3 regions of the Escherichia marmotae genome follow, and region 2 is predicted to be linked to each of the others. Evidence: predicted binding sites of a transcription regulator. Region 2 holds the regulator's gene; each other region holds the start of a gene.
The links. The regulator sigma-54, encoded in region 2, starts transcription at its own class of promoters, with help from an activator protein. The targets are predictions, from matches to a motif close to GTTGGCACANNTTTCGCTNT.
Positions count from the first base shown of each region.

Region 1: a site for sigma-54 is predicted at 5,188-5,207, ahead of glnK (P-II family nitrogen regulator). Genes of this name have one in related genera too.
Region 3: a site for sigma-54 is predicted at 988-1,007, ahead of glnA (glutamate--ammonia ligase). Genes of this name have one in related genera too.

Region 1 is NZ_CP025979.1:1,988,135-1,994,815, reverse strand. Features, by position in the region: gene cof (HMP-PP phosphatase) at 72-890, shown strand; gene decR (DNA-binding transcriptional regulator DecR) at 1,043-1,501, shown strand; gene C1192_RS10395 (SmdA family multidrug ABC transporter permease/ATP-binding protein) at 1,531-3,303, shown strand; gene C1192_RS10390 (SmdB family multidrug efflux ABC transporter permease/ATP-binding protein) at 3,296-5,077, shown strand; gene glnK (P-II family nitrogen regulator) at 5,258-5,596, shown strand; gene amtB (ammonium transporter AmtB) at 5,626-6,681, shown strand, end outside.
Region 2 is NZ_CP025979.1:2,667,714-2,674,394, forward strand. Features, by position in the region: gene lptB (LPS export ABC transporter ATP-binding protein) at 1-567, shown strand, start outside; gene rpoN (RNA polymerase factor sigma-54) at 615-2,048, shown strand; gene hpf (ribosome hibernation promoting factor) at 2,071-2,358, shown strand; gene ptsN (PTS IIA-like nitrogen regulatory protein PtsN) at 2,476-2,967, shown strand; gene rapZ (RNase adapter RapZ) at 3,013-3,867, shown strand; gene npr (PTS phosphocarrier protein NPr) at 3,864-4,136, shown strand; gene yrbL (PhoP regulatory network protein YrbL) at 4,354-4,986, shown strand; gene mtgA (monofunctional biosynthetic peptidoglycan transglycosylase) at 4,983-5,711, opposite strand; gene elbB (isoprenoid biosynthesis glyoxalase ElbB) at 5,708-6,361, opposite strand; gene arcB (aerobic respiration two-component sensor histidine kinase ArcB) at 6,591-6,681, opposite strand, start outside.
Region 3 is NZ_CP025979.1:3,123,237-3,129,917, forward strand. Features, by position in the region: gene typA (ribosome-dependent GTPase TypA) at 1-716, opposite strand, end outside; gene glnA (glutamate--ammonia ligase) at 1,089-2,498, shown strand; gene glnL (nitrogen regulation protein NR(II)) at 2,672-3,721, shown strand; gene glnG (nitrogen regulation protein NR(I)) at 3,733-5,142, shown strand; gene C1192_RS16170 (YshB family small membrane protein) at 5,254-5,364, shown strand; gene hemN (oxygen-independent coproporphyrinogen III oxidase) at 5,520-6,681, opposite strand, start outside.

The sequences.
Region 1 (6,681 bases), 680 kb from region 2:
TTCACTATTACTTCCGTATATATCAGGTGATACTCAATCACCATTAACCCTGTCAAAGAGTGGAGAAAGAAATGGCTCGTCTGGCAGCATTTGATATGGACGGCACTTTATTGATGCCTGACCACCACTTAGGTGAGAAAACCCTCTCTACTCTGGCGCGCCTGCGTGAACGCGATATCACCCTTACTTTTGCTACGGGTCGCCATGCGTTGGAGATGCAGCACATTCTCGGGGCGCTATCGCTGGATGCGTATTTGATTACCGGCAACGGTACGCGCGTGCATTCTCTGGAAGGTGAATTGTTACATCGTGATGATTTACCTGCAGATGTAGCGGAACGGGTGCTCTATCAGAAGTGGGATACCCAGGCCAGCATGCATATCTTCAATGATGATGGCTGGTTTACCGAACGCGAAATTCCGGCGTTGTTGCAGGCATTTGTCTATAGCAAGTTTCGTTATCAGATTATCAATGTTAAAAAAATGCCTCTCGACCGCGTCACCAAGGTCTGTTTCTGTGGCGATCATGACGATCTTACGCGCTTGCAGATCCAACTACACGAAGCATTAGGCGAGCGGGCACATTTGTGTTTTTCCGCAATTAATTGCCTGGAAGTACTGCCGGTGGGGTGCAATAAAGGCGCAGCGTTGGTGGTGCTGACCCAATATTTAGGTTTTTCGCTGCGCGACTGCATGGCCTTTGGCGATGCGATGAACGATCGTGAAATGTTAGGCAGCGTCGGCAGCGGCTTTATTATGGGCAATGCGATGCCGCAACTTCGCGCGGAACTCCCTCATTTACCGGTGATTGGACACTGCCGAAATCAGGCTGTCTCTCACTATTTGACGCACTGGCTGGACAATCCACATCTACCTTATTCCCCCGAATAACGAGATCCCTTCCAGCGCCGGGCAATAGCCCGGTTTTTTTTGCTTTGAATTTGTCATTTTGTGCAGTGGCGTTTAAACCGCACAGAATAAATTGTCGGTATTTGACCTTTAAAATAGAATGAAAAGAGAAAATAATTCTCTGTGGGTGGGCTATGTTAGATAAAATTGATCGTAAGCTGCTGGCCTTGCTACAGCAGGATTGTACCCTCTCTTTGCAGGCTCTGGCAGAAGCCGTTAATCTGACAACCACGCCTTGCTGGAAGCGTCTGAAACGGCTGGAGGATGACGGTATCCTTATCGGCAAAGTTGCCTTACTGGACCCGGAAAAAATTGGCCTCGGGCTGACCGCTTTTGTACTGATTAAAACGCAACATCACAGCAGCGAATGGTATTGCCGCTTTGTCACGGTGGTAACGGAAATGCCAGAAGTGCTGGGGTTCTGGCGCATGGCCGGTGAATACGATTATCTGATGCGTGTCCAGGTTGCCGACATGAAACGCTACGACGAGTTTTATAAGCGTCTGGTAAACAGCGTGCCAGGGCTGTCGGACGTTACTTCCAGTTTCGCGATGGAACAGATTAAATACACCACTTCTTTACCCATCGAATAAATATCCAAAATCAGGTCAGGACACAACGCGTGCGATTATTTGCTCAACTAAGCTGGTATTTCCGTCGGGAATGGCGTCGCTATCTCGGGGCTGTGGCCTTGCTTGTCATTATCGCGATGCTGCAACTGGTTCCGCCGAAAGTAGTCGGGATTGTGGTCGATGGCGTGACGGAACAACACTTTACGACCGGACAGATCCTGATGTGGATCGCCACTATGGTGCTGATTGCAGTCGTGGTTTATCTACTGCGTTATGTCTGGCGTGTATTGTTGTTCGGTGCGTCTTATCAACTGGCTGTTGAACTGCGTGAAGATTATTACCGCCAGTTAAGCCGCCAGCATCCAGAATTTTACCTGCGTCACCGGACGGGGGACTTAATGGCCCGCGCGACGAATGACGTTGATCGCGTGGTATTTGCCGCCGGGGAAGGAGTGCTGACGCTGGTGGATTCGCTGGTGATGGGCTGCGCGGTGCTGATTATGATGTCAACGCAAATTAGCTGGCAGTTGACCTTAATAGCGCTGCTGCCGATGCCGGTGATGGCGATCATGATCAAACGTAATGGCGACGCTTTACATGAGCGTTTTAAGCTGGCGCAGGCGGCGTTTTCCAGCCTCAACGACCGCACCCAGGAGAGCCTCACCAGTATCCGTATGATTAAAGCCTTTGGTCTGGAAGATCGCCAGTCGGCGCTATTTGCCGCAGATGCCGAGGACACTGGCAAGAAAAACATGCGTGTGGCACGTATTGATGCTCGTTTCGATCCGACCATCTATATCGCTATTGGGATGGCGAATTTACTGGCGATTGGTGGGGGAAGCTGGATGGTTGTGCAGGGCAGTTTAACGCTGGGACAGCTCACCAGTTTTATGATGTATCTTGGCCTGATGATCTGGCCGATGCTGGCGCTGGCATGGATGTTTAACATTGTGGAACGCGGCAACGCGGCGTACAGCCGTATTCGAACGATGCTGGCGGAAGCGCCGGTCGTCAAAGATGGTAGCGAAAGTGTGCCGGAAGGACGCGGTAAACTGGATGTGAATATTCGCCAGTTTACCTATCCGCAAACTCACCATCCTGCGCTGGAAAACGTCAGTTTCGTATTGAAGCCCGGTCAGATGCTGGGCATTTGCGGGCCGACCGGTTCCGGCAAAAGTACCGTGCTGTCACTCATTCAGCGTCATTTCGACGTCAGCGAGGGGGATATTCGCTTTCATGATATTCCTCTGACGCAGCTACAACTCGACAGTTGGCGTAGCCGCCTGGCAGTCGTCAGTCAGACGCCGTTCCTTTTTTCCGACACCGTGGCGAATAACATTGCGCTGGGTTGCCCGAATGCTACCCAGCAAGAGATTGAGCACGTAGCGCGTTTGGCCAGTGTGCATGACGATATTCTTCGTCTGCCGCAAGGTTACGACACAGAAGTGGGCGAACGTGGCGTGATGCTTTCCGGTGGCCAAAAACAGCGTATCTCCATTGCCCGGGCGTTACTGGTGAATGCGGAAATCCTCATTCTGGATGATGCGCTTTCTGCGGTGGACGGACGCACAGAGCACCAGATCCTGCATAACCTGCGCCAGTGGGGACAGGGGCGAACGGTCATCATCAGCGCCCATCGTCTTTCTGCACTGACAGAAGCCAGTGAAATAATTGTGATGCAGCACGGGCATATCGCTCAACGCGGCGATCATGATGTGCTGGCGCAACAAAGCGGCTGGTATCGCGATATGTATCGCTATCAACAACTGGAGGCGGCGCTTGACGATGCCCCTGAAATTCACGAGGAGGCCGTTGATGCGTAGTTTTAGCCAACTGTGGCCGACTCTGAAGCGCCTGTTAGCATACGGTTCGCCGTGGCGTAAGCCGCTGGGGATTGCGGTTCTGATGATGTGGGTTGCAGCAGCGGCAGAAGTGAGTGGGCCGCTGCTCATCAGCTATTTTATCGACAATATGGTGGCGAAAAATAATCTGCCGTTGAAGATGGTTGTTGGTCTGGCGGTTGCGTATGTTGGGCTGCAACTGCTTGCCGCCGGACTGCACTACGCGCAGTCGTTGTTGTTTAACCGGGCGGCGGTTGGCGTTGTACAACAGTTGCGTACCGACGTGATGGATGCTGCGCTACGCCAGCCATTAAGTGAGTTTGATACCCAGCCGGTCGGGCAGGTCATTTCCCGCGTCACCAATGACACAGAAGTGATCCGCGATCTCTACGTTACCGTGGTAGCAACCGTTTTGCGTAGCGCCGCACTTGTGGGTGCGATGCTGGTGGCGATGTTCAGTCTCGACTGGCGAATGGCGCTGGTGGCAATAATGATCTTCCCGGTCGTGCTGGTGGTGATGGTGATATACCAGCGTTACAGTACGCCGATTGTCCGCCGCGTGCGCGCCTATCTGGCGGATATCAACGACGGTTTTAACGAAATCATCAATGGCATGAGCGTTATCCAGCAGTTCCGTCAGCAGGCGCGATTTGGTGAACGTATGGGGGAGGCCAGCCGTTCGCACTATATGGCGCGAATGCAAACCCTGCGGCTCGACGGCTTTTTACTGCGACCACTGCTTAGTCTGTTTTCATCGCTCATTCTTTGCGGTTTGTTGATGCTGTTTGGTTTCTCTGCCAGTGGCACTATTGAAGTGGGCGTGTTGTATGCGTTTATCAGCTATCTGGGGCGACTTAACGAACCATTAATCGAACTGACCACGCAACAGGCAATGCTGCAACAGGCTGTTGTCGCAGGTGAGCGTGTATTTGAACTGATGGACGGGCCGCGCCAGCAATATGGCAATGATGATCGCCCGTTACAGAGCGGCACCATTGACGTCGATAATGTGTCGTTTGCCTATCGTGATGACAATCTGGTACTGAAAAACATTAATCTGTCTGTGCCTTCGCGCAACTTTGTGGCGCTGGTCGGGCATACCGGCAGTGGCAAAAGCACTTTGGCAAGTTTGCTGATGGGCTATTACCCGCTAACGGAAGGCGAGATTCGTCTCGACGGCCGTCCGTTAAGTTCGCTAAGTCACAGCGCGCTGCGCCATGGCGTGGCAATGGTGCAGCAAGATCCGGTTGTGCTGGCGGATTCCTTCCTGGCGAACGTTACGCTGGGGCGTGATATCTCCGAAGAACGCGTCTGGCAAGCGCTGGAAACGGTGCAACTGGCAGAGCTGGCGCGCAGCATGAGCGACGGCATTTATACGCCGTTGGGCGAGCAGGGGAATAATCTCTCAGTCGGGCAAAAACAGTTGCTGGCGCTGGCGCGCGTGCTGGTAGAAACACCGCAAATCCTGATCCTTGATGAAGCAACCGCCAGTATTGATTCCGGTACTGAACAGGCGATTCAGCACGCCCTGGCGGCGGTGCGCGAACATACTACGCTGGTGGTGATCGCTCACCGCTTATCGACCATTGTTGATGCCGACACCATTCTGGTGCTTCATCGTGGACAAGCCGTGGAGCAGGGGACGCACCAGCAACTGCTTGCGGCTCAGGGACGTTACTGGCAGATGTACCAACTGCAACTTGCAGGAGAAGAACTGGCTGCCAGCGTACGTGAAGAGGAATCGTTGAGCGCCTGATTAGCGCAAAATTTCATCGTTGGTGCAAAAATGCAACGCACTGTGCACTGTCATAGTGCGTTTTTGTTTTCAATCACCTTTGCGTCCTGCTTTCCCTCTCGTTTTTCATTTCTGGCACACCGCTTGCAATACCTTCTTCGTGTAGCAGAACCATTACCGAATTCTGACCGGAGGGGATCTATGAAGCTGGTGACCGTGATAATCAAACCATTCAAGCTGGAAGACGTTCGTGAAGCGTTATCTTCCATTGGCATCCAGGGCCTGACCGTCACTGAAGTGAAAGGTTTCGGGCGTCAGAAAGGGCATGCTGAGCTGTACCGTGGCGCGGAATACAGCGTCAATTTCCTGCCAAAAGTAAAAATCGATGTGGCGATTGCCGATGATCAACTCGATGAAGTGATCGATATCGTCAGCAAGGCGGCTTACACCGGAAAAATTGGCGACGGCAAAATCTTTGTCGCTGAATTGCAACGCGTCATTCGTATCCGTACCGGCGAAGCCGACGAAGCGGCGCTGTAATCTCTGGCACACAGCAACAGGACTGAAAAATGAAGATAGCGACGATAAAAACTGGGCTTGCTTCACTGGCGATGCTGCCAGGACTGGTAATGGCTGCTCCTGCGGTGGCAGATAAAGCCGACAATGCGTTTATGATGATTTGTACTGCGCTGGTGCTGTTTATGACTGTTCCGGGTATCGCGCTGTTTTATGGTGGCCTGATTCGCGGTAAAAACGTGCTGTCGATGCTGACACAGGTGACCGTGACCTTTGCATTGGTTTGTATTCTCTGGGTGGTTTACGGCTACTCACTGGCGTTTGGCGAGGGCAACAACTTCTTTGGCAACATTAACTGGTTAATGTTGAAAAATATCGAATTGACCGCGGTAATGGGCAGTATCTATCAGTATATCCACGTGGCGTTTCAGGGATCGTTTGCCTGTATTACCGTTGGCTTGATCGTCGGGGCGCTGGCGGAGAGGATTCGCTTCTCGGCAGTGTTAATCTTCGTGGTGGTGTGGTTGACGCTCTCTTACATTCCGATTGCGCATATGGTCTGGGGAGGCGGTTTGCTGGCTTCCCACGGTGCGCTGGATTTTGCCGGTGGCACAGTGGTGCACATTAACGCCGCAATCGCCGGTCTGGTAGGCGCGTATCTGGTCGGTAAACGCGTGGGCTTTGGCAAAGAGGCGTTTAAACCGCACAACCTGCCGATGGTCTTTACCGGAACTGCCATTCTTTATATCGGGTGGTTTGGTTTTAACGCCGGGTCTGCGGGCACGGCAAACGAAATTGCGGCACTGGCGTTTGTTAACACCGTGGTAGCAACGGCGGCGGCAATTCTTGGCTGGATCTTCGGTGAATGGGCACTGCGCGGTAAACCTTCTCTGCTGGGGGCTTGCTCTGGTGCGATTGCCGGTCTGGTCGGCGTGACGCCTGCCTGTGGTTACATTGGTGTTGGCGGCGCGTTGATTATCGGCGTGGTAGCTGGTCTGGCAGGCTTGTGGGGCGTGACTATGTTGAAACGTCTGCTGCGGGTGGATGATCCCTGCGATGTCTTCGGTGTACACGGCGTTTGCGGTATTGTCGGCTGTATCATGACCGGA
Region 2 (6,681 bases):
CCGCGCGATGCGGGCAACATCATTATTGATGATGACGATATCAGCCTGCTGCCGCTGCATGCGCGCGCGCGTCGCGGTATCGGCTATCTGCCGCAGGAAGCTTCAATTTTCCGCCGTCTTAGCGTTTACGATAACCTGATGGCAGTACTGCAAATTCGTGACGATTTATCCGCTGAACAACGTGAAGATCGTGCGAACGAATTGATGGAAGAGTTTCACATTGAGCATCTGCGCGACAGCATGGGTCAATCGCTCTCCGGTGGTGAACGCCGTCGTGTAGAAATTGCCCGCGCGCTGGCTGCAAATCCGAAATTTATCCTGCTCGATGAACCGTTTGCCGGGGTTGACCCGATCTCAGTCATCGACATTAAACGCATCATTGAGCATTTACGCGACAGCGGCCTGGGTGTACTTATCACCGACCACAACGTGCGTGAAACGCTGGCTGTTTGTGAACGTGCTTATATCGTCAGTCAGGGACATTTAATCGCCCACGGCACGCCGACAGAAATCTTACAAGACGAACATGTTAAGCGTGTATACCTTGGGGAAGACTTCAGACTCTGATAGGGTAGAAGCTCGCGACGTTTTAGCAGGAGAGTACGATTCTGAACATGAAGCAAGGTTTGCAACTCAGGCTTAGCCAGCAACTGGCGATGACGCCTCAGCTACAACAGGCAATTCGTCTGTTGCAGTTGTCCACGCTGGAACTTCAACAGGAGCTGCAGCAGGCGCTGGAAAGTAATCCACTGCTTGAGCAAATCGACACTCATGATGAAATCGACACTCACGAAACGCCAGACAGCGAAACGTTAGACACTGCTGACGCGCTCGAACAAAAAGAGATGCCGGAAGAACTGCCGCTTGATGCCAGTTGGGATACCATCTACACCGCCGGTACGCCATCCGGCACCAGCGGTGACTACATCGACGACGAGCTACCGGTCTATCAGGGCGAAACGACGCAGACCTTGCAGGATTATCTGATGTGGCAGGTTGAGCTGACGCCATTTTCTGACACTGACCGCGCCATCGCCACCTCGATTGTCGATGCCGTTGATGACACGGGATATCTCACCGTTCCACTGGAAGATATTCTCGAAAGTATGGGCGATGAAGAGATCGACATCGATGAAGTTGAAGCTGTCCTCAAACGAATCCAACGCTTTGATCCGGTTGGCGTGGCAGCGAAAGATCTGCGTGACTGTCTGCTGATCCAACTCTCCCAATTCGACAAAACTACGCCGTGGCTGGAAGAGGCCAGACTCATCATTAGCGATCACCTCGATCTGCTGGCAAATCACGACTTCCGCACACTGATGCGCGTAACACGCCTGAAAGAAGATGTGCTGAAAGAAGCCGTCAACTTGATCCAGTCGCTCGATCCTCGCCCTGGTCAATCGATCCAGACCGGCGAACCGGAATATGTCATTCCAGATGTGTTGGTACGCAAGCATAACGGTCAGTGGACGGTTGAACTCAACAGCGACAGCATTCCACGGCTACAAATTAACCAGCACTACGCCTCAATGTGTAATAACACACGCAATGATGGCGATAGCCAGTTTATCCGCAGCAATCTGCAGGATGCCAAATGGTTGATTAAGAGTCTGGAAAGCCGTAACGATACGCTACTGCGCGTGAGTCGCTGTATCGTTGAACAGCAGCAAGCCTTCTTTGAGCAAGGCGAAGAATATATGAAACCGATGGTACTGGCTGATATCGCTCAGGCTGTCGAAATGCATGAATCGACGATCTCTCGCGTGACCACGCAAAAGTACCTGCATAGTCCACGAGGCATTTTTGAACTGAAGTATTTTTTCTCCAGTCACGTCAATACCGAGGGCGGCGGCGAAGCCTCGTCCACGGCGATTCGCGCGCTGGTGAAAAAATTAATCGCGGCGGAAAACCCAGCGAAACCGTTGAGCGACAGCAAGTTAACTTCTTTGCTGTCGGAACAAGGTATCATGGTGGCACGCCGCACTGTTGCGAAGTACCGAGAGTCTTTATCCATTCCGCCGTCAAACCAGCGTAAACAGCTCGTTTGACCCAACCGATAAGGAAGACACTATGCAGCTCAACATTACCGGAAATAACGTCGAGATCACCGAGGCCCTGCGAGAATTTGTTACCTCAAAATTTGCCAAACTTGAGCAATATTTTGACCGAATCAACCAGGTCTATGTTGTTCTGAAAGTGGAGAAAGTCACCCATACCTCAGATGCAACACTGCATGTAAACGGTGGCGAAATTCATGCCAGCGCGGAAGGTCAGGACATGTACGCTGCCATTGATGGCTTAATCGATAAGTTGGCACGCCAACTGACTAAACATAAAGATAAATTGAAACAACACTAATTGTCCGGGCGATTAGCAAGTGCATGGTGGCCTGTTGTGTGGCACAACGGGCCATTTGTACGGTTAATGCTCCGAGCTTGTTCCACTGTTTGAGTGGACAGGCTCTTAGGTGAAATTATGATAAATAATGATACAACTCTACAGCTTAGCAGTGTTCTTAACAGGGAATGTACGCGAAGCCGCGTCCACTGCCAGAGCAAAAAACGCGCACTGGAAATCATCAGCGAACTGGCGGCGAAACAACTTAGCCTGCCGCCTCAGGTGGTTTTTGAAGCTATCCTGACGCGGGAAAAAATGGGCAGTACCGGTATTGGTAATGGTATTGCAATTCCGCATGGCAAACTGGAAGAAGATACTCTGCGTGCTGTTGGCGTTTTCGTTCAGCTCGAAACGCCTATCGCTTTTGATGCCATCGATAACCAACCGGTTGACTTGCTTTTTGCCCTGCTAGTACCGGCTGACCAAACCAAAACGCATCTGCATACTCTTTCGCTGGTGGCGAAACGTCTGGCGGACAAAACCATCTGCCGCCGTTTACGCGCAGCCCAAAGCGATGAAGAGCTGTATCAAATCATTACGGATACCGAAGGTACTCCGGATGAAGCGTAGTTATTCTGTAATGTCTCTTTTAGACGTTGTGAGGAGAAACAGTACATGGTACTGATGATCGTCAGTGGACGTTCGGGTTCAGGTAAATCTGTCGCCCTGCGTGCGCTGGAAGATATGGGTTTTTACTGCGTGGATAACCTTCCCGTGGTGTTGTTACCCGATCTGGCCCGTACCCTGGCCGATCGCGAGATTTCTGCCGCCGTCAGCATTGATGTTCGTAATATGCCGGAGTCGCCAGAAATATTCGAACAGGCGATGAGCAACCTGCCTGATGCTTTCTCACCGCAACTGCTGTTCCTGGATGCCGACCGTAACACGTTAATACGCCGTTACAGCGATACGCGCCGCCTGCACCCACTTTCCAGCAAAAATCTGTCGCTGGAGAGCGCTATCGACAAAGAAAGCGATCTGCTGGAGCCACTGCGTTCGCGGGCGGATTTGATTGTCGATACGTCAGAAATGTCCGTTCACGAGCTGGCGGAAATGCTGCGTACCCGTCTGCTGGGTAAACGCGAGCGTGAACTGACGATGGTCTTTGAGTCCTTCGGCTTCAAGCACGGCATTCCTATTGATGCGGATTATGTCTTTGACGTGCGTTTCCTGCCGAACCCGCACTGGGACCCGAAACTGCGTCCGATGACCGGCCTTGATAAACCTGTCGCTGCGTTCCTCGACCGTCACACAGAAGTACACAATTTCATCTACCAGACGCGCAGCTATCTTGAGCTATGGTTACCTATGCTGGAAACCAACAACCGTAGCTACCTGACGGTCGCCATTGGTTGTACTGGCGGGAAGCACCGTTCGGTGTATATTGCAGAACAACTGGCAGACTACTTCCGCTCACGCGGTAAAAACGTCCAGTCACGCCATCGCACGCTGGAAAAACGCAAACCATGACCGTCAAGCAAACTGTCGAAATCACTAACAAGCTGGGCATGCATGCCCGGCCTGCTATGAAACTCTTTGAACTAATGCAAGGTTTTGACGCTGAAGTGCTGTTACGTAATGACGAAGGCACCGAGGCTGAAGCCAACAGCGTTATTGCGCTCTTGATGCTGGACTCTGCCAAAGGACGACAGATTGAAGTCGAAGCGACAGGCCCACAGGAAGTCGAAGCGCTGGCTGCGGTTATTGCTCTCTTTAATTCCGGTTTCGATGAAGATTAATCTTCATCCCTCTGACATTTAAATTCCCCCTCCTCAGCCCTTCAGGGCAATAAGAAAAGCGCGTACTGAAATCGTCATCAATGAACGTCATTTGTACATTTCGTGCGCTTTTCCATACACACAAAACCTTAAGAAAACCTTAAAAAGCCTTGTTTAGGTTTCGTTTAAGTTAAGCCCCCATACTGGAGACTGTCAGAAAATATTTCCAGGAGATGGCATGATTCGCTTATCTGAACAAAGTCCCCTGGGCACCGGAAGACATCGGAAATGTTACGCGCATCCGGAAGATGCCCAACGCTGTATCAAGATTGTCTACCACCGTGGCGACGGTGGCGATAAAGAGATCCGCCGCGAGTTAAAGTACTATGCGCACCTTGGTCGTCGTTTGAAAGACTGGAGCGGTATTCCACGCTATCACGGTACAGTTGAGACTGATTGCGGAACCGGTTATGTCTACGATGTCATTGCCGATTTTGATGGCAAGCCGTCTATTACATTGACCGAATTTGCTAAACAATGCCGTTACGAAGAAGATATCGCGCAACTGCGCCAGTTACTGAAACACCTGAAGCGTTATTTGCAGGATAATCGCATCGTGACGATGTCGCTGAAGCCGCAGAATATCCTCTGCCACCGTATCAGCGAGTCAGAAATTATTCCCGTCGTCTGTGACAACATTGGTGAAAGCACGTGGATTCCGCTGGCGACCTGGTCGAAGTGGTGTTGTCAACGTAAGCAAAAGCGATTGTGGCAACGTTTTATCGCGCAACCCGCGCTAGCTGTTGCGCTGCAGAAAGAGACGCTATCTTGTGAGAACAAGAAACTCTCACTCACTTCGCACGAAGCTTAATATAGTTGGTGTTGTCGCATAAACGACTCACCGCCTAATTGATGCATTTGCCGCAAAATCCACGCCTGACGGCTACGCACGTAGCCTGATGGTGCGAAGACTTTGAAACGGAGTGGGTTGGGTAGTACTGCAGCCAGTAACGCCGCTTCCGACTGGGTGAGTTTGCTGGCAGGTTTATGGAAATAACGTTGCGCTGCGGCTTCAACACCAAATACCCCTTCACCAAATTCGGCTACATTCAGGTAAACCGTCAGGATACGCTTTTTGCTCCAGACCGTTTCTATCCCCAATGTTAACCCGGCTTCCAGCCCTTTTCGTACCCAACTACGCCCATCCCATAAAAAGAGATTTTTGGCTGTCTGCTGTGAAATTGTTGATGCGCCGCGAACGCGGTTTTCATTGCGTTCATTGTGCGCCAGCGCTTTCTCAATAGAAGCCACATCAAAGCCCCAATGGTCGGGGAATTTCTGATCTTCTGCGGCAATCACCGCCAGCCCCATCCATGGCGAGATTTGATCCAGACTAACCCAATCAGAATGCGCCACGTAACGAAAGTTACCATGCAACCAGGCACTCACCTGACGCTCAGCCATTACCGCCGAGAACGGAACTGGCGCTATGCTAAACAACGCGATGCCCCCACCCCAGAACACGGCAAGGGCAACCACTAACCGCAGAAGAAAACGGCGGACGAAACCGAACGCCGTTAAGCGGCTTTTACTCATTCAGCCAGAACCAGCACGCGGGAAACCAGCTTATCAATGCCGCTCGCCGCTTCCGCAATGTTCTGCGCCAGCATATACGCTGGTGTAGTGACAATCTTATTGTCTTCATCAACAACGATATCATCGACCGGGCACGGCACATGCTCTGCGCCCATCTCTTCCAGCACTTCTGCGGTATCGATATCTGTGCCAATGGTCAAACGCAGCGGGAAATCGAAAATTTTAGGCAGCATCGCCGGGGCAATGCACATAAAGCCAAGCGGTTTACCTGCCTGATGCATCGCTTGCGCCAGCGCCTTTAATTCACGGTCAACGGTGCATTCACTGCCAAGGCTGGCAAAATTGCTTAAATTTTTCGCCGCACCAAAACCACCTGGCACAATCAACGCATCCAGTTCGGCGGCATCGGCCTGAGCCAGAGGACGGATCTCTCCACGCGTTATACGTGCTGCTTCAATCAACACATTGCGCGTTTCCGCCATCGGCTCGCCAGTTAAATGGTTGATAACATCAACCTGCTGCTTATCCGGCGCAAAGCAGACCGCCTGCGCACCGTTGCGTGAAATTGCTAATAACGTCAAAACCGCTTCATGGATTTCAGAACCGTCATAGACACCGCACCCGCTCAGAACTACGCCAATTTTCTTCATTGTGATCATCCTTTCGCAACTGACTGAAACACATTAATCTTTTTAATAAGAATGCTACGCATCACACATTTAACTGATTCATGTAACAAATCATTTAAGATTTGCTATCTTAACTGCGTGCGGCCTGAAAAACAGTGCTGCGCCCTTGTAACTCATCATAATAATTTACGGCGCAGCCAAGATTTCCCTGGTGTTGGCGCAGTATTCGCGCACCCCGGTCTAGCCGGGGTCATTTTTTAGCAGCTTTCGCAACCCACGCTTTCAGTACTTCTACGTCGTGACGCCACTCTTCTTTCATCTCTTCAATCCATTCACCAACA
Region 3 (6,681 bases), 460 kb from region 2:
ATAGTAACCTGCTGGTTCGGCTTCACTTTACCGCGCTTGATGCGACCAATGCCGATAACACCAACATAGCTGTTGTAATCGAGCTGAGAAATCTGCATCTGGAACGGACCGTCAAGGTCTACGTCCGGTGCAGGAACGTGGTCGATAATCGCCTGATACAGCGGGGTCATGTCTTCCGCCATATTTTCGTGGTCCAGACCCGCGATACCGTTCAGCGCAGAAGCATAAACGATCGGGAAGTCCAGTTGCTCGTCGGTCGCATCGAGGTTAACGAACAGGTCGAATACCTGATCAACAACCCAGTCAGGACGCGCGCCAGGGCGGTCAACTTTGTTGATTACCACAATCGGCTTCAGGCCGTAAGCAAACGCTTTTTTGGTTACGAAGCGCGTTTGCGGCATCGGGCCGTCAAATGCGTCAACCACCAGCAGCACTGAATCTACCATGGACATTACACGTTCAACTTCACCACCGAAGTCGGCGTGCCCCGGGGTATCAACGATGTTGATACGGTAATCATTCCATTTGATAGCGGTGTTTTTCGCGAGGATGGTAATCCCACGCTCTTTCTCCAAATCGTTGGAGTCCATCACGCGCTCTTGGGTTTCGGCACGAGAGTCGAACGTACCGGATTGTTGGAGCAGCTTATCTACCAGGGTGGTTTTACCATGGTCGACGTGCGCGATGATGGCGATGTTACGCAATTTTTCGATCACAACTTTGCCTCAGGCATTAGAAATAGCGCGTTATTGTACACGGATTAATCGCACTACAAAACAGGATCACAAACATCCTCCGCAAACAAGTATTGCAGAGTCCCTTTGTGATCGCTTTCACGGAGCATAAAAAGGGTTATCCAAAGGTCATTGCACCAACATGGTGCTTAATGTTTCCATTGAAGCACTATATTGGTGCAACATTCGCATCATGGTGCAGCCCTTTTGCACGAAGGTAAGCATGATAACGCCTTTTAGGGGCAATTTAAAAGTTGGCACAGATTTCGCTTTATCTTTTTTACGGCGACACGGCCCAATTAATTGCAGATTTCGTTACCACGACGACAATGACCAATCCAGGAGAGTTAAAGTATGTCCGCTGAACACGTACTGACGATGCTGAACGAGCACGAAGTGAAGTTTGTTGATTTGCGCTTCACCGACACCAAAGGTAAAGAACAGCACGTCACTATCCCTGCTCATCAGGTGAATGCTGAATTCTTCGAAGAAGGCAAAATGTTTGACGGCTCCTCGATTGGCGGCTGGAAAGGCATTAACGAATCCGACATGGTGCTGATGCCAGACGCATCCACCGCAGTGATTGACCCGTTCTTCGCGGACTCTACCCTGATTATCCGTTGCGATATCCTCGAACCAGGCACTCTGCAAGGCTATGACCGTGACCCTCGCTCTATTGCTAAGCGCGCTGAAGATTACCTGCGTTCCACTGGCATTGCCGACACTGTACTGTTCGGGCCAGAGCCAGAATTCTTCCTGTTCGATGATATTCGTTTCGGCTCTTCTATCTCCGGTTCTCACGTCGCTATCGACGATATCGAAGGCGCATGGAACTCTTCCACCCAATATGAAGGTGGTAACAAAGGTCACCGTCCTGCAGTGAAAGGCGGTTACTTCCCGGTTCCGCCGGTAGACTCTGCTCAGGACATCCGTTCTGAAATGTGTCTGGTAATGGAACAGATGGGCCTGGTGGTTGAAGCACATCACCACGAAGTGGCAACCGCAGGTCAGAACGAAGTGGCAACCCGCTTCAATACCATGACCAAAAAAGCCGACGAAATTCAGATCTACAAATATGTCGTCCACAACGTGGCGCATCGTTTCGGTAAAACGGCGACCTTTATGCCGAAACCGATGTTCGGTGATAACGGCTCCGGTATGCACTGCCACATGTCACTGTCTAAAAACGGCGTCAACCTGTTCGCGGGCGACAAATACGCTGGTCTGTCTGAGCAGGCGTTGTACTACATTGGCGGTGTAATCAAACACGCGAAAGCGATTAACGCGCTGGCAAACCCGACCACCAACTCTTACAAGCGACTGGTTCCGGGCTACGAAGCACCGGTAATGCTGGCTTACTCTGCGCGTAACCGGTCTGCATCTATCCGTATTCCGGTGGTATCTTCTCCGAAAGCGCGTCGTATCGAAGTGCGTTTCCCGGACCCGGCAGCTAACCCGTACCTGTGCTTTGCTGCCCTGCTGATGGCGGGTCTGGATGGCATCAAGAACAAGATCCACCCGGGCGAAGCAATGGACAAAAACCTGTATGACCTGCCGCCAGAAGAAGCGAAAGAGATCCCGCAGGTTGCAGGCTCTCTGGAAGAAGCACTGAACGAGCTGGATCTGGACCGCGAATTCCTGAAAGCCGGTGGCGTGTTCACTGATGAAGCGATCGATGCGTACATCGCTCTGCGTCGCGAAGAAGATGACCGCGTACGTATGACTCCGCACCCGGTAGAGTTTGAGCTGTATTACAGCGTCTAATAGTTGAAGTAGTCATACCCGGCGCACAAACGCCGGGGTTTTAGTTGCCGTGGAAATTTCAGCCCATCTCTGCATGGGCTTTTTTCTCCGTAACTTCTCTGATGCTTCGCGCTTTTTATCCGTAAAAAGCTATAATGCACTAAAATGGTGCAACCTGTTCAGGAGACTGCTTTATGGCAACAGGCACGCAGCCCGATGCTGGGCAGATCCTCAACTCTCTGATTAACAGTATTTTGTTAATTGACGACAACCTGGCGATCCATTACGCCAACCCCGCCGCGCAACAACTGCTCGCCCAAAGTTCCCGTAAATTGTTTGGTACGCCGTTACCGGAACTGTTGAGCTACTTCTCGCTAAATATCGGTCTGATGCAAGAAAGTCTGGAGGCGGGGCAAGGTTTTACCGATAACGAAGTGACGCTGGTGATTGACGGGCGCTCGCATATTCTTTCTGTGACGGCCCAGCGTATGCCGGACGGCATGATCCTGCTGGAGATGACACCGATGGATAACCAGCGTCGCTTAAGCCAGGAACAGCTACAGCACGCCCAGCAAGTTGCTGCCCGCGATTTGGTCCGCGGCCTGGCACATGAGATCAAAAATCCACTTGGCGGCTTACGAGGTGCGGCGCAGTTACTCAGCAAAGCGTTGCCCGATCCGTCTCTGCTGGAATATACCAAAGTGATTATCGAGCAGGCGGACAGACTGCGAAATCTGGTCGACCGTCTGTTGGGGCCGCAACTACCAGGCACACACGTCACCGAAAGCATTCACAAAGTGGCAGAGCGCGTGGTGACGCTGGTGTCGATGGAATTACCGAACAATGTACGGTTGATTCGTGATTACGACCCCAGCCTGCCAGAACTGGCGCACGATCCGGATCAGATTGAGCAAGTACTGCTGAATATTGTGCGCAATGCGTTACAAGCGCTGGGGCCGGAGGGCGGTGAAATTATTCTGCGTACCCGCACCGCGTTTCAACTGACCTTGCATGGCGAACGCTATCGGCTGGCAGCACGAATTGATGTGGAAGATAACGGGCCTGGTATTCCGCCCCATTTGCAGGATACGCTGTTTTATCCGATGGTCAGCGGTCGCGAAGGCGGCACCGGGCTTGGTTTATCCATCGCCCGTAACTTGATTGATCAGCATTCAGGCAAAATTGAATTTACCAGTTGGCCGGGTCATACCGAGTTCTCGGTTTACCTGCCTATCAGGAAATAAAGGTGACGTTTATGCAACGAGGGATAGTCTGGGTAGTCGATGACGATAGTTCCATCCGTTGGGTGCTTGAACGTGCGCTCGCTGGAGCGGGTTTAACCTGCACGGCATTTGAGAACGGTGCCGAAGTGCTGGAGGCGCTGGCAAGCAAAACGCCGGATGTACTGCTTTCAGATATCCGTATGCCCGGAATGGACGGGCTGGCGTTGCTCAAGCAAATTAAACAGCGTCATCCGATGCTTCCGGTCATCATTATGACCGCACATTCCGATCTGGATGCCGCCGTTAGCGCCTATCAACAAGGGGCGTTTGATTATCTGCCCAAACCGTTTGATATCGACGAAGCCGTGGCGCTGGTTGAGCGAGCCATCAGCCATTACCAGGAACAGCAGCAACCGCGCAATATTCAGCTTAACGGACCAACAACCGATATTATTGGCGAAGCGCCTGCCATGCAGGATGTGTTCCGTATTATTGGCCGTCTCTCACGTTCTTCTATTAGCGTGTTGATCAATGGCGAATCCGGCACAGGTAAAGAGCTGGTCGCTCATGCCCTGCATCGCCATAGCCCGCGCGCCAAAGCGCCGTTTATCGCGCTGAATATGGCGGCTATCCCGAAAGATTTGATCGAATCAGAACTGTTTGGTCACGAGAAAGGCGCGTTTACCGGTGCCAATACCGTTCGTCAGGGCCGTTTTGAACAGGCCGATGGGGGCACGTTATTCCTTGATGAAATTGGCGATATGCCGCTGGATGTGCAGACACGGTTACTGCGCGTGCTGGCAGACGGTCAGTTTTACCGCGTTGGCGGCTATGCACCGGTGAAAGTGGATGTGCGTATTATCGCTGCGACTCACCAGAACCTGGAACTGCGTGTGCAGGAAGGCAAGTTCCGTGAGGATCTGTTCCACCGCCTGAACGTTATCCGTGTTCATCTGCCGCCACTGCGCGAGCGTCGGGAGGATATTCCCCGTCTGGCACGTCATTTTCTGCAAGTTGCCGCGCGTGAGCTGGGTGTAGAAGCGAAGTTACTGCACCCGGAGACAGAAGCCGCCCTGACGCGTCTTGCATGGCCGGGGAACGTGCGTCAGCTAGAAAATACCTGCCGCTGGCTAACGGTGATGGCCGCCGGACAGGAAGTGTTGATTCAGGATTTGCCTGGCGAACTGTTTGAATCAACCGTAGCGGAAAGCCCTTCCACAATGCAGCCGGACAGTTGGGCAACGCTGTTAGCGCAATGGGCTGATCGGGCGCTGCGTTCCGGTCATCAAAACTTACTTTCTGAAGCGCAACCTGAGCTGGAGCGGACATTGCTGACCACCGCGTTGCGACATACGCAGGGGCATAAACAAGAAGCGGCGAGACTGCTTGGTTGGGGACGTAACACACTGACACGTAAGTTAAAAGAGTTGGGAATGGAGTGACTCAGGCTTGCTGTGTAAAGATTGATTATTGAGCGCAAATTGCTGTTATTTTGCGCTTTACTGTTCCGATAAGTTCAGTATGATCTTGCCCGGAAAACGGGGAGAGTCATTATGTTAGAATCAATAATTAATCTGCTATCGAGTGGCGCAGTTAGCAGCCACGCGCCGCAAACTGCCGTTGCTGCCGTGCTGTGTGCCGCGATGATTGGGCTGTTTAGCTGAAACTCGTTGTTCATGCCGGATGCGGCGTGAACGCTTTATCCAGCATACAAAAACAGGTTTTGTTGGCCTGATAAGCGTAGCGCATCAGGCAGTTTTGTTCTCAGTCAATTGATGGCGCTTTCGTTTATCACCGTTGTAAACGAAGCGCCATTCAACTAAATCACCCGCGAGAACTGCTGCATTCGCGCTTTCTGGCGCAAATAAGTATCAAAGCACATGCAAATGTTGCGGATCAGCAAACGACCTTTCGCTGTCACCTGAATTCCCTTCTCATCGACATCCACCAGCCCGTCTTTTGCTAATGGGGCGAGCAGCTTGAGGTCTTCCGCAAAATAATCAGCGAAGTTTAAATCCCACTGCTGTTCAACGGGGGCGTAATCCAGACGGAAGTTGCAGATCAGCGACTTAATTACATCACGGCGAATACAGTCATCGCGCGTTAACGCAATACCGCGCCACAGCGCATTGCCTTGCTCATCTACCTGCTGATAGTAACGCTTCAGCTCTTTCTGGTTCTGCGCATAGCAATCGCCAATCATACTGATGGCAGAGACGCCCATTCCCAGCAGATCGGTATCGCCCTGGGTGGTGTAACCCTGGAAGTTGCGATGCAGCACGCCTTCACGCTGGGCCTCCGCCAGCTCATCATCCGGGCGGGCAAAGTGATCCATACCAATGAACTGATAGCCCGATTGCGTCAGGAAGGCGATGGTTTCCTGCAGGATATCCAGTTTTTGCTGCGGACTCGGCAGGTCAGCATCTTTGATTTTACGTTGAGCAGCAAAAATGGTCGGCAGATGCGCGTAGTTAAAGACGCTCAGACGATCAGGGTTCAGTTCCGCCACGCGTTTCAGGGTAAAAGCGAAACTCTCCGGCGTCTGTTTCGGCAGGCCGTAAATGAGGTCAATGTTGGTGGAGGTAAAGCCGATCTCACGCGCATGGTTAAGCAGAGCAAAGATGAACTCTTCATCCTGCTCACGGTTGACCAGACGTTGCACTTCTTTGTTGAAGTCCTGCACACCCATGCTCAGGCGGTTAAAGCCTTCGGCACGTAAATGATCGAGGACATCCAGTTCAATTTCACGCGGATCAACTTCGATCGAGATTTCCGCATCAGTATTAAACTGGAAGTTTTCCCGCAACAGATTCATCAGACGGCTAATTTGCGCTTTGTTCAGGTACGTCGGCGTACCGCCACCCCAGTGCAACTGGCTGACTTTACGTCCGGCAAACAGTGGCGCACGATGAACGATTTCTTGCTCCAGCGCGTCCAGGTATTGGTCGGCTTTATGCTGCTGGCGAGTCACAATTTTATTG